One region of the Peribacillus phoenicis genome, then DNA from elsewhere that is predicted to be linked to it. Evidence: predicted binding sites of a transcription regulator. Region 1 holds the regulator's gene; each other region holds the start of a gene.
The links. The regulator CtsR, encoded in region 1, represses protease genes until heat stress. The targets are predictions, from matches to a motif close to ATGGTCAATAAAGGTCAAACA.
Positions count from the first base shown of each region.

Region 2: ABC374_RS11820 (ATP-dependent Clp protease ATP-binding subunit) is a predicted target of CtsR. The motif match lies at 1,675-1,695, and genes of this name have one in related genera.
Region 3: clpB (ATP-dependent chaperone ClpB) is a predicted target of CtsR. The motif match lies at 1,758-1,778, and genes of this name have one in related genera.
Region 4: clpP (ATP-dependent Clp endopeptidase proteolytic subunit ClpP) is a predicted target of CtsR. The motif match lies at 1,288-1,308, and genes of this name have one in related genera.

Region 1 covers NZ_JBDFMF010000001.1:5,258,490-5,261,681, forward strand. The annotation lists rRNA gene ABC374_RS26090 (23S ribosomal RNA) at 1-996, shown strand, start outside; rRNA gene rrf (5S ribosomal RNA) at 1,061-1,176, shown strand; gene ABC374_RS26100 (CtsR family transcriptional regulator) at 1,523-1,984, shown strand; gene mcsA (protein-arginine kinase activator protein McsA) at 2,006-2,557, shown strand; gene mcsB (protein-arginine kinase McsB) at 2,554-3,192, shown strand, end outside.
Region 2 covers NZ_JBDFMF010000001.1:2,410,700-2,413,891, forward strand. The annotation lists gene ABC374_RS11820 (ATP-dependent Clp protease ATP-binding subunit) at 1-1,640, opposite strand, end outside; gene ABC374_RS11825 (C40 family peptidase) at 2,405-2,848, opposite strand.
Region 3 covers NZ_JBDFMF010000001.1:956,517-959,708, reverse strand. The annotation lists gene clpB (ATP-dependent chaperone ClpB) at 1-1,713, opposite strand, end outside; gene ABC374_RS04785 (FAD-dependent monooxygenase) at 2,061-3,192, opposite strand, start outside.
Region 4 covers NZ_JBDFMF010000001.1:4,800,049-4,803,240, forward strand. The annotation lists gene rpoN (RNA polymerase factor sigma-54) at 1-692, opposite strand, end outside; tRNA gene ABC374_RS23845 (tRNA-Arg) at 1,010-1,081, opposite strand; gene clpP (ATP-dependent Clp endopeptidase proteolytic subunit ClpP) at 1,371-1,979, shown strand; gene ABC374_RS23855 (HPr family phosphocarrier protein) at 2,076-2,333, opposite strand; gene whiA (DNA-binding protein WhiA) at 2,354-3,192, opposite strand, start outside.

The DNA.
Region 1 (3,192 bases):
GCGGCCGTAACTATAACGGTCCTAAGGTAGCGAAATTCCTTGTCGGGTAAGTTCCGACCCGCACGAAAGGTGTAACGATCTGGGCACTGTCTCAACGAGAGACTCGGTGAAATTATAGTACCTGTGAAGATGCAGGTTACCCGCGACAGGACGGAAAGACCCCGTGGAGCTTTACTGCAGCCTGATATTGAATTTTGGTACAGCTTGTACAGGATAGGTAGGAGCCTGAGAAGCCGGAGCGCCAGCTTCGGTGGAGGCGTTGGTGGGATACTACCCTGGCTGTATTGAAATTCTAACCCGCGCCCCTTATCGGGGTGGGAGACAGTGTCAGGTGGGCAGTTTGACTGGGGCGGTCGCCTCCTAAAGAGTAACGGAGGCGCCCAAAGGTTCCCTCAGAATGGTTGGAAATCATTCGTAGAGTGTAAAGGCACAAGGGAGCTTGACTGCGAGACCTACAAGTCGAGCAGGGACGAAAGTCGGGCTTAGTGATCCGGTGGTTCCGCATGGAAGGGCCATCGCTCAACGGATAAAAGCTACCCCGGGGATAACAGGCTTATCTCCCCCAAGAGTCCACATCGACGGGGAGGTTTGGCACCTCGATGTCGGCTCATCGCATCCTGGGGCTGTAGTCGGTCCCAAGGGTTGGGCTGTTCGCCCATTAAAGCGGTACGCGAGCTGGGTTCAGAACGTCGTGAGACAGTTCGGTCCCTATCCGTCGCGGGCGCAGGAAATTTGAGAGGAGCTGTCCTTAGTACGAGAGGACCGGGATGGACGCACCGCTGGTGTACCAGTTGTCTTGCCAAAGGCATAGCTGGGTAGCTACGTGCGGACGGGATAAGTGCTGAAAGCATCTAAGCATGAAGCCCCCCTCAAGATGAGATTTCCCATGGCGCAAGCTAGTAAGATCCCTGAAAGATGATCAGGTTGATAGGTCAGAGGTGGAAGCATGGTGACATGTGGAGCTGACTGATACTAATAGATCGAGGACTTAACCAACGCTTTTTAAAAAATGAAATACCTTCTTATTATCTAGTTTTGAAGGAACAACGTTCCTCATATGTTTGGTGGCGATAGCGAAGAGGTCACACCCGTTCCCATTCCGAACACGGCAGTTAAGCTCTTCAGCGCCGATGGTAGTTGGGGGTTTCCCCCTGTGAGAGTAGGACGCCGCCAAGCCATTTATTAAGATCAGCCATCCGGCTGGTCTTTTTTGATGTTCGTAATTAAAAAAGTTTTTTATTTCAGTGACAGCATGGGCTGGCCTTATTTTTGGTGAGCTGGGAATTGGGCAGAATTTAAGTTGTGAAACCTTAAGGAGAAGGAAAAAATAGCAGGTTTTGCATTTATCTTTTTAGGGTATTAATGTAAGATATTTCAACTTTAATGTTCAATGGGGTATGTAACTACATATAATTTGGAGAAAATGGATATTACAGAAAGAAAGTGCGTTTAAGTTGCAAAATGCATTTTTCCTTGTATAATAATAGTCAAATATAGTCAAAGTCAGAATGGAGGAGGCTGAGTGAGAAACATATCTGATGTTATCGAAACTTATTTGAAGCAAGTACTTGAAATAAGTCAAAAAGATATCTTGGAGATTAAAAGAAGTGAAATAGCAGATAAATTTCAGTGTGTTCCTTCTCAAATTAATTACGTAATCAATACCAGGTTTACCATCGAGAGAGGTTATGTTGTAGAGAGTAAGCGTGGGGGCGGCGGTTATATACGCATCATGAAGGTGGAATCACAGGATTCCGTGCAACTTATCAACCAATTATTATCGCTTATTGGTTCCAGGGTAACTCAATCGATGGCTGAAGGAGTAATTTCACGGCTGATGAATGAAGACGTCATTAATGAAAGAGAAGCAAAGATAATGATGAGCGTCATAGATAGATCGGTGATTTATATCGACCTACCTGACCGAGATGAACTTAGGGCAAGAATTTTAACTGCGATGCTTACGACTTTAAAATATAAATGAAACTGGCAGAGGTGATGAACGTTGATTTGCCAAGAATGTCATCAAAGGCCTGCTACCCTGCACTTCACCAAAATCATCAATGGAAAAAAGACTGAAGTCATGATTTGTGAGAAATGTGCTCAGGAAAAAGGCGAAATATTCATGGATGCAGGCGGACCTGGTTTTTCAATAAATAATTTATTAGCAGGATTGTTGAATATGGAGTCGAATATTCAACAGACGAAGGCAAATGCATTTCCTAAAACGGAAGAGAGGCGTTGTCCGCATTGTCATCGATCTTATAAAGAATTTGTCCATATTGGCAAGTTTGGCTGTGCCGAATGTTATAAAACGTTCAATGAACAGTTAAATCCCATTTTAAAGAGAGTTCATAGCGGCAATACAGCACATATAGGGAAAATTCCAAAAAGGATCGGTGGCACCATCTATCTTCGAAAGCAAATTTCAGATTTGAAAGAAGTTTTAAAGGCCCACATTGATCAAGAGGAATTCGAGAAAGCGGCAGAGGTAAGAGATAAGGTACGTTCCCTTGAAAAAAGGTATGAAGCCCAAGAGGGAGGCGAGGAATTATGAGCTTGGAAAAGTTTGTAGAAAACGCTTTGAGTTCCTGGATGAGTGCCGAAGGGCCGGAAATCGATATTGTATTGAGTTCGCGGATTCGGCTGGCCAGGAATTTCAAAGACTTTACCTTCCCAACCTCCTTTTCTAACGAAGAAGCTAAAAAAATAATTGAATTGGTCAAAAAAAGAAGTGAAGAGGAAGTGACTCCAGAGATTGGGAAACTGGAACTTTTAGAGATTGACCAATTGCAGCCACTGGAAAAGCGCGTTCTCGTTGAAAAACATTTAATCAGTCCTCATTTAGTCGAAGATTCAGCGAAAAGCGCATGTCTCCTTTCGGAAAATGAAGAAATAAGCATCATGATAAATGAAGAGGATCATCTCCGTATTCAATGTTTAATGTCGGGATTGCAGCTGAAGGAAACCTTAAAGATTGCAAATGTTCTTGACGATTGGATTGAAGAATCCATAGACTATGCATATGATGAAGAAAGAGGATACCTAACTAGTTGTCCGACTAATGTGGGAACAGGATTAAGGGCTTCAGTCATGATGCATCTTCCCGGCCTGGTCCTTACACAGCAGATGAATAATATCATACCGGCTATCAACCAATTGGGGTTGGTGGTTCGAGGGATTTATGGAGAG
Region 2 (3,192 bases), 2.8 Mb from region 1:
TCTTCCATGATTTGCAGGAACATATGCATTACATCCGGATGTGCCTTTTCGATTTCATCCAATAAGATGATACTGTAAGGCTTTCGGCGAACTTTTTCCGTCAATTGTCCAGCTTCCTCATGTCCTACATATCCAGGAGGAGAACCGATTAATTTAGAAACACTGTGTTTCTCCATGAATTCACTCATGTCAAGACGAATCATCGCTTCCTTGTCCCCGAATAATTCCTCAGCAAGACTTTTTGCCAATTCGGTTTTACCGACTCCTGTCGGACCAACGAAAAGGAAAGAACCGGTAGGACGGTTTTTTGATTTTAACCCGGCACGACTTCTTCGAACGGCCTTGGACACCTTTTTGACAGCTTCTTCCTGCCCGATTACTTTTTTCATCAGCTCCGCTTGGAGGTGAACCATTCTTTCTTGCTCATCTTCTTGGAGCTTACCTACAGGTATACCAGTCTTTTGTTCGATGATATTTTGAATGTCTTCAACGGTAACGGTTGGCTTAATTGCAGCTTCCCCAGCCTGCAATGACTTTTCCAGTTTTTCTTCTTCATCACGAAGAACGGCAGCTTTTTCATATGCTTCTTCTTTTAAGGCCATTTCTTTTTCTTTATAGATTTGAGCCAGACGCTCTTTCATGTTTTCTACTTGGCCGTCTTCGATGGTCAAGTTCAATTTGGAACCTGCTTCATCCATTAAGTCTATTGCCTTATCAGGCAGGAAACGGTCTTGAATGTAGCGGTTCGAAAGTTCAACAGCCGCTTTAAGGGCTTCCTCACTATATGTCACACCATGATAAGATTCGTAACTATCCTTTAATCCACGTAAGATGACAAGTGCCTCAGCCGTTGTCGGCTCATTAACGTGTACAGGCTGGAAGCGCCTTTCAAGGGCACCATCTTTTTCAATTTTCCTATATTCTGATAAAGTGGTTGCTCCGACAAGCTGGAGTTCGCCGCGTGCAAGTGCAGGCTTCAAGATATTTCCTGCATCCATTGATCCTTCGGCCGAACCCGCTCCCACTAGCTGATGAATTTCATCGATGAATAGTATGACATTTTTTCTTTCCTGTAATTCGCTGATCAATTGCTTCATTCGTTCTTCGAATTGCCCTCTAATTCCAGTATTCGACACAAGGGACGCTACATCAAGCATATATACAAGCTTATTACGTAATTTAACTGGCACTGAACCTTCAACAATCGCTAAAGCAAGACCTTCAGCAATGGCTGTTTTACCGACACCAGGTTCACCGATTAAAACTGGATTATTTTTATTGCGCCTATTTAGAACTTCAATGACGCGTTTAATTTCTTCATTTCGTCCGATAACCGGATCAATAAGTCCTGCTTTAGCAGCATCGGTCAAATTGCGGCCATACTCCTCAAGCAATCCTCCATCCTCGCCATGTTCAGCTGAATCCGGTTTTGGTACACCATTATAATTAAATGGATTGAATGAATTTGGAGATCCGTTAAATTGGAATTTCCCTATATCCATTCCGCCCATAGCTGCTCCAAGTTTGTTTCGCTCTTCTTTATAACAAGTGGAGCACAGTTTCACATCATGCTCCTGACCATTCATATTTAGGTGAACTTGAATATTAGCTTGGTTTACATGGCATTTTTCACAAAGCATGTAGTACTCCTCCTTTAAAAAATGAATTTAAAAATCTTTGACCTTCTTTGACTTTCTGACTTTATTATACATTGACCTTCTTTGACTTTCAATAATTTTGTCTGGGAATTTTTTTGATAAAAAAAGAAATTACCTTGAATTGGTTTGCTAAGCATATTAAACTATCCATTTCCAGTCAAATAAAAAGATTCTATGTATGCCTCTTAGTATATTCAGTTAGTATTGATTACCCACTTCAGGACTCACCATAACCTTAACTATTAACAAAACGCCAATTCTATTGTCCATATGCACCTCATCCACTCTAATTTTTTAAAACAAAAAAAGACTTTATTAAGTCTCTTTAAGGTTTGTACAATTTTTAAACGTTGGATTTCCACTCCAGGTACTCGCTTTCCGCGGGCGGTCGGGGAGCCTCCTCGGCGTCTTCGCGCCTGTGGGGTCTCCCCTTGACGCGCTTTTCCCGCAGGAGTCTCGCACACCCGTTCCAATCAACTTTGTTTTAACTTTAAGATAGAACACTTTTGCCTACAGTCTTTTTTGTTTTTAAGTAGTATTAATACTTGAGGTGATATCGAACTTTCTAAAAAGTCCCCTCGTTGTCCAACCCATGCCATGCTTTCCTTTCCGCTATAGCTGCTTCAATTCCAATAAAAAATCAAAAAGGTTTCGGAATGAAACCTTCCGAAACCTTTTTGGCTACAAATTGAAAGAGACTTCATTAAGTCTCTTAGCTTTTTTATATTAAGAATGATTTTCTTCTATTATATACGTTTCGCACCAATATACTTTGGCTTCCAATAGGTATTATTGGTTTTAGCGTATGACACTCCTTTAGATGATGAAGAGTGTATGAATTCATTGTTTCCTATGTATATAGCCACATGTGTAGGTTTATTCGCTTTATTTGGTGCAAAAAACATTAAGTCACCTTTTTGCAGGCTTTTAACTTTCTTACCTTTTTTATATATGTCAGCAGCAGTTCTTGGTAAATTCTTACCAGCTTTTTGATATGAATACTTCACTAAACCGGAACAATCAAAACCTGAAGAAGAAATGCCACCCATTTTATATTTTGTACCTAATTCACTTTTAGCCACTTTAATAGCTTTTGTATGATATGAAGCAGCTTCCACTTGGTCCCCAGCAAAGGATGCGGTTACAAGCGTAATAGCCAATGACAATCCGACGACAATTTTCTTAAACAAATTATTTTACCCCCTGATGTGATTTGCTAAACCTAATATACTAGAAAAGGTATATCACTCGCATCACAGGATCTTTACAAATATGTTACATTTAGTAGATTTAGGAAGAATGACCATATAAAACATAAAAATAAGTCGAATGATGTGTCCATTTAGCTTAAAACTTACTTTTTCTCATAGAAAAAACAGTAGTTAGATAACCACTGTCCAGTTTATCGATAAAAGAAGATTCGAGAATTTTAATATCCTTCATGTTTTTTATTTGATTATACGAATGGATCCCGCTCTAAAATGAAGAAATTTGCGACGAAATCCAGCTAGCCGAGACCCCACGTCCGCTTGCT
Region 3 (3,192 bases), 4.3 Mb from region 1:
ATGCAGGATATCAGATAGGCGAAGCAGCTTCTCCCTTTCACTTTCCACCAGCTTGCTAATCGGAATCCCCGTCCACCTTGCAACAATCGAGGCAATTTCCTCCTCCGTCACTTCCTGGCGAAGCAATCGAGATTCCTGTTTTTCCTTTTCCAATTCGTCTTCCATTGCGTCCAATTCTTTTTGAAGCTGCGGAATCCTTCCATGCCGAAGTTCAGCTGCCCGGTTAAGGTCATAGTCATTCTCTGCCTGTTCCAGTTCATGTCGCAGTTTCTCAAGCTCTTCACGTTGATCCTGCACCTTTTGAAGCGCTGATTTCTCCATTTGCCACTTCGATTTCATGCTATTAGCTTGATCCTGAAGTTCTGATAGTTCTTTTTGAAGCACTTCCAGCCTTGCTCTGCTTTGAAGGTCCTCCTCATTCTTCAAGGCCGCCTCTTCAATTTCAAGTTGCATGACTTTTCTCGTGATTTCATCCAACTCGGATGGCATTGAGTCGATTTCCATTCGGATCATCGCACATGCTTCATCCACAAGATCTATCGCTTTATCCGGTAAAAACCGCTCCGTTATATATCGGTTCGAAAGGACAGAGGCCGCAACGATCGCCCGATCGTGTATCCTGACGCCATGGTGAATTTCAAACCTTTCCTTTAATCCCCGCAAAATTGAAATAGTATCTTCAACATCCGGTTCGGGAACCAGAACCTGTTGGAAACGGCGTTCAAGAGCCGGATCCTTTTCAATATATTGCCGATATTCATCAAGGGTCGTTGCACCGATACAATGCAGCTCACCGCGCGCAAGCATCGGCTTTAACATATTTCCGGCATCAAGTGCGCCATCCGTTCTTCCTGCACCGACAATTGTGTGCAATTCATCAATGAATAATAGAATTTTACCGTCACTCTTCTTGATCTCATTCAAGACCGCTTTTAGGCGTTCCTCAAATTCACCGCGGAATTTGGCGCCAGCGACAAGCGCACTCATATCCAGTGAAAAAACGGTCTTGTCCTTTAATCCCTCAGGCACATCCTTCCTGACGATCCTTTGTGCCAGCCCCTCGACGATGGCTGTTTTACCTACTCCGGGTTCTCCTATCAATACAGGATTATTTTTCGTTTTACGTGAAAGGATCCGTATTACGTTACGGATTTCCGTATCACGGCCGATTACGGGATCTACCTTCCCCGATTTAACCTCAGCAACAAGATCTCTGCCGTATTTTTTCAGTACTTCATAAGTGCTTTCAGGATTTTGACTAGTCACTCGCTGATTCCCCCTTATATCGTTTATAACCTGTTTTGCTTTATCATAATCAATTCCATATGATGAAAAAAGCCTGTTCACATTCGTTTTATTGACTTGCAGCGACGCAAGCAGTATATGTTCGACAGATAAGTATTCATCCTCCCACATCTGCATTTCCTTTTCGGCAGCCGTCAACATTTGCTGCAGGGAGGATGACATGTAAACCTGGGAAACACTCCCGCTCACTTCCGGTAATCGATCCAGTTCCTTATTTAGCTCTATATCAAATAGATTCATCGGTTTACCAGATTCAGATAAAATCCTGATTAATAAACTTTCATCCTGTTCCATTAAGGCCTTTAATAAATGAAGCTCCGTCAGCTCGGGATTCCCTCTATCTTTGGCTAGTTCCTGGCCGCCGATGAACGCCTGTTGGGTTCTCTCCGTCATTTTATTAATATCCATCTTAAAACCTCCCATTCATCTCTATCATGAACGAATTCCCACTCGGTTTGACCAAATTTGACCTTTATATTTTCATTATACTTCTAATTTTCCCCATGTAAAGGAAAGTTATATAAAATGCAGGAAGTATGGACGATAAACGGCAAAAGCCTTTCTTCATATAGAAGAAAGGCTTTTGCCGTTTGTACAATTTGGTTGATTTCCTCTCCAGGCACTCGCTTTCCGCGGGAGGTCCGCCCTCGGCGTCTTTACGCCTGCGGGGTCTCGCTTTTCTAAGCAGGAGTCTCGTACACCCGCTCCAATCAACTTTGTTTTAACTTTTAGATGCATAGATGAAACAAAACGAATTATGCTTTCACGGCCGTTTTATTATAACCATGAAATTCATCGACGAATTGGAAATCCTTATCCGTCCGACCTGCAAGGATCGTATCTCGTAGCAGAATGCCTGCATCGGTCGTATTGTGGATGATTTCCCCCCACATTCTTGCGCTCGATTGAACATTAGCCGTGCGCGGTATGCGTTCCTCTTGATATTCCAAAAATGCCTGTTCAATGTCATTCCCATGCTTATGAAGCATATCCGACAAATAAGCTGCATCTTCTAAAGCCTGGCAAGCTCCTTGTGCCAAGTATTGAAGCATCGGATGTGCCGCATCTCCCATAAGCGTAATTCTTCCTTTTGTCCAATTATCGATTGGTAGTCGGTCATACATTGGCCAGCGGCGTTGCCTTTGGATGAATGAAATCGCATTCTGAACAAGCTCACAAGTTCCGGCAAACACACGGTCCATTTCTTCCGGGGTTCCCCATTGATCTGTTTTTTCGTTTTCTTCCGTATATTGAGAACTTTTGAAGACAACTACTTGGTTGTATAGTTCTCCCCTTCTAACCGGATATTGAACAAGATGAAGGTCTGGCCCAACCCACATATAAACATCATCTAAATCTCCATGGCTCGTAACCTCTTCCATCGGGATCGCTCCCCTGTATGCAACATATTGAGAGCAGACCGGCTGATCTTCCACAAAAAGTTTCCGTGCCTTGGACCATAATCCATCGGCTCCAATGACAGCAGTTCCTGAATGTTGGGACCCGTTGGCAGAAGTAACCGTCACTTCACCTTCATTTTCTACTGTCTCAATAATGGTTTGATTCGTAACCAGTTCGATATACGGGTTCTTTTCACATGCTTCAGCCAGTACTTTATGCAAATCGGAACGATGCAAAACAACATATGGAGCTCCATATCTTTCTTTGTAAACATCACCTAAATCCAAAGCGGAAAGCTCTTTTCCGGAAAAGGCATCCATCAGCACCAATCTTTTTGGAAATACTGCAATTTCATTGATTTTATCCATGACGCCTAAACGCTGCAAGACGTTGGTGGCATTTGCCGCAAGCTGAATCCCTGCACCGATTTCGCCAAACTCGGGAGCTTGTTCAAGGACTTTTACATACTGTTTTGTTTCTGCAATT
Region 4 (3,192 bases), 460 kb from region 1:
AAAAAGAGTGAAGCCGGTCGCGGGTTCAATGTCTGGACATAATCAAATACTTCTTGAATCTCCTTCATTGTAACACCGATTTTCTTACTTAGGTCTTTCCAGCGCTTTTCCGCAAAATCGAGGAAATGGTTTTCTATGATCGATTCTGCAAGCAGATTCATACCTTCTGCTTGCACTTGAAGCAACAGGCACTCTTGAAGATTTCTAGCTCCAATTCCATGCGGCTCGAGTTCCTGTAAAATTGAGAGGCTTTCTTCCAAAACGATCGGAGATATACCTGGGATACATATATCATCCAGCTCAGTCCTCAAGTAACCGTTTTCATCAAGGTTATGAATTAATAGCAGCAATGCCTTCTGCTGCTCACCGGTAAGCTGCTGGTGATTCACCTGGGACATGATATGCTGTTCAAGCGATATAGTATCTTCACTGATCTGTTCAATCCAATAGTTGGCATCATACGTATTCTTAAGAGTCCGTTTCCCCTTTTTCCGGTCAAAAGTTGGCTGAAATAAAGCCGATGTTGGCTGATCTATGGACAGTAATGGATTCTCCACCATTTTATTTTCTAAAAAAGCCGATAGCTCCTGCGAGGAGTATTGCAGCAATGTAATAGCTTGCATAAGCTCCTGGGTCATTGCCATCTTTAATGTTTGCTGTTGAAAAAGTCCCGCTTTCATATTCATACTCATCGATTCACCCCTCCCCCACTCCATTTTACATTATCAGGAGAAAATTCTACACAAAAACCCATGAAAACGCTTACGTTTTTTTCTGAATAGTTTATTTGTTTTTAAATACTATATGTTAGAAATGCAAATTTAACAACTACTTTTATTGAAAAATCACCATTTTTTAATAGTGTGGGCGAATATTTTCAAGACAGGCCTGACATTCCAGAATTCGATGAAATATTACAGAAAACGAGTAAATTCACCAAAAATCTTAGGAACACTCTTAAAATTGACCAATAAAAAATCCCCCGCTTTATTAAGCAGAAGATTGGTAATGCCCTCGGCAGGAATCGAACCTGCATTTCAAGCTTCGGAGGCTTGCGTTCTATCCGTTGCACTACGAGGGCGTATTAGAAAATATTTTTTCAACAGACTTCATTATATGATAGAATCCCCTCCTTTGCAAGGGTTATCAGGTTTAAAACTTCTTCTTTTGGGTATTATGGGTAATGTGGAAATTCATCCCTGTGCGGCATAATATATAAAGTAATCTATCAGGAAGGAGCCATAGCCAGAAAATTGTCGAACAAATTATCCATTATAGGGTTTGTTTTGTTTGACCTAAATTGACCAAAAAGTGTATCATACATACATAAAGAATTTAAATGATTCTCTTAATCGAAGGAGGAAATGAACATGAATTTAATTCCTACAGTTATCGAACAAACAAGTCGTGGGGAGCGTGCCTACGATATTTATTCCCGTTTATTAAAAGACCGGATCATTATGCTAGGAAGTGCAATTGACGATAATGTTTCCAACTCCATTGTTGCTCAATTACTATTTTTAGAAGCGGAAAATCCTGAAAAAGATATCACTCTATACATCAACAGCCCTGGTGGAAGCATCACTTCCGGTATGGCCATTTACGATACTATGCAATATATCAAACCTAATGTATCCACAGTATGCATCGGTATGGCCGCTTCCATGGGTGCTTTCCTATTGGCCGCTGGCGAAAAAGGCAAACGTTATGCGTTGCCAAACAGTGAAGTCATGATTCACCAACCACTTGGAGGAGCTCAAGGTCAAGCTACAGAAATTGAAATTGCTGCCCGCCGTATCCTTCACTTGAAAGATAAACTGAACCAAATCTTGGCAGAACGTACTGGTCAACCTATTGAAGTCCTTCAAAGAGATACGGAACGTGATAACTTCATGACTTCCGAAAGAGCCCTTGAATATGGCTTGATCGACAAAGTCATCACGCGCAGCATCCTTGATGATAAAAAAGACTCTAAATAATCTTGCAACAACCGGCTCCGGAGAACGCCTTTAGCGACTTCCGGAGCTTTTTTACATAATGAAAAAAAAGGATGCTCTTTTAAGCATCCTTTTCTTTTAACCCTCTTGCTGAACGAACTCTTCCAATGCCTCTAACGCTTCTTTTTCATCGCGTCCTTCGACGATTAACTTCACGGTCACGCCAGAACTGATGGCAAGGCTCATTAATCCCATTATACTTTTTGCGTTCACTTTCTTTCCTTCTTTTTCAAGAAAAACATCTGAATGAAAGCGGTTAGCTTCTTGTACAAAAAGAGCCGCCGGCCGCGCCTGTAAACCCGTTTTCAATTTTACCTCAACTTGCTTTTCCACCATCTTGATCTCCCCTGTTAGCTTTATTTTTTCGCAGCAATAGCCTCTCCCCCACGGAGCCTGTCAGCTATTTCATCAATCTTTCGCAATCGGTGATTAATCCCGGATTTACTGATGGTCCCCCCAGAAACCATTTCCCCTAGTTCCTTTAAGGTTATATCCTGAAACGCTATCCTAAGCTCCGCAATTTCCCGAAGCTTATCCGGTAAAATGCCTAACCCCACCGTATCCTCGATATAATGGATATTTTCAACCTGGCGTAATGAGGCCCCGATCGTTTTGTTCAAATTGGCTGTTTCACAATTCACAAGCCGATTCACTGAATTACGCATATCACGGACAATCCGTACATCTTCGAACCTTAATAAAGCTGAATGGGCGCCAACTATACTTAAAAACTCGGCAATCTTTTCGGCTTCTTTCAAATAAATGATGTACCCTTTCTTGCGTTCAAGCGTCTTGGCCTTCAAGCCAAACTTATTCATTAGCTCACAAAGGGCATCATTGTGCTCTTTATAAAGTGAGAAAATTTCAAGGTGATAGGAAGACGTTTCTGGATTATTCACCGAACCCCCCGCAAGAAATGCACCTCTTAGGTAAGAACGCTTACAGCATTTCTTCCCAACAATAGTATCGGATATAGCATGGAGAATTTCAAAGCCATCGCCTAAAATTTCCAAATCGGTTAAAACCCGCTGCCCTCCGGATGACATCCTGACAATATATACATTATTCTTTTTAAGCTTCATCTTTTTACGGACCAACAGCTCGACCTGGACCTCATAACTTTTTTTCAGCAGCGTATAGATCCTTCTGGCAATCGCAGCATTCTCAGTTTGAATATCCACAACAAGCTTCCGAT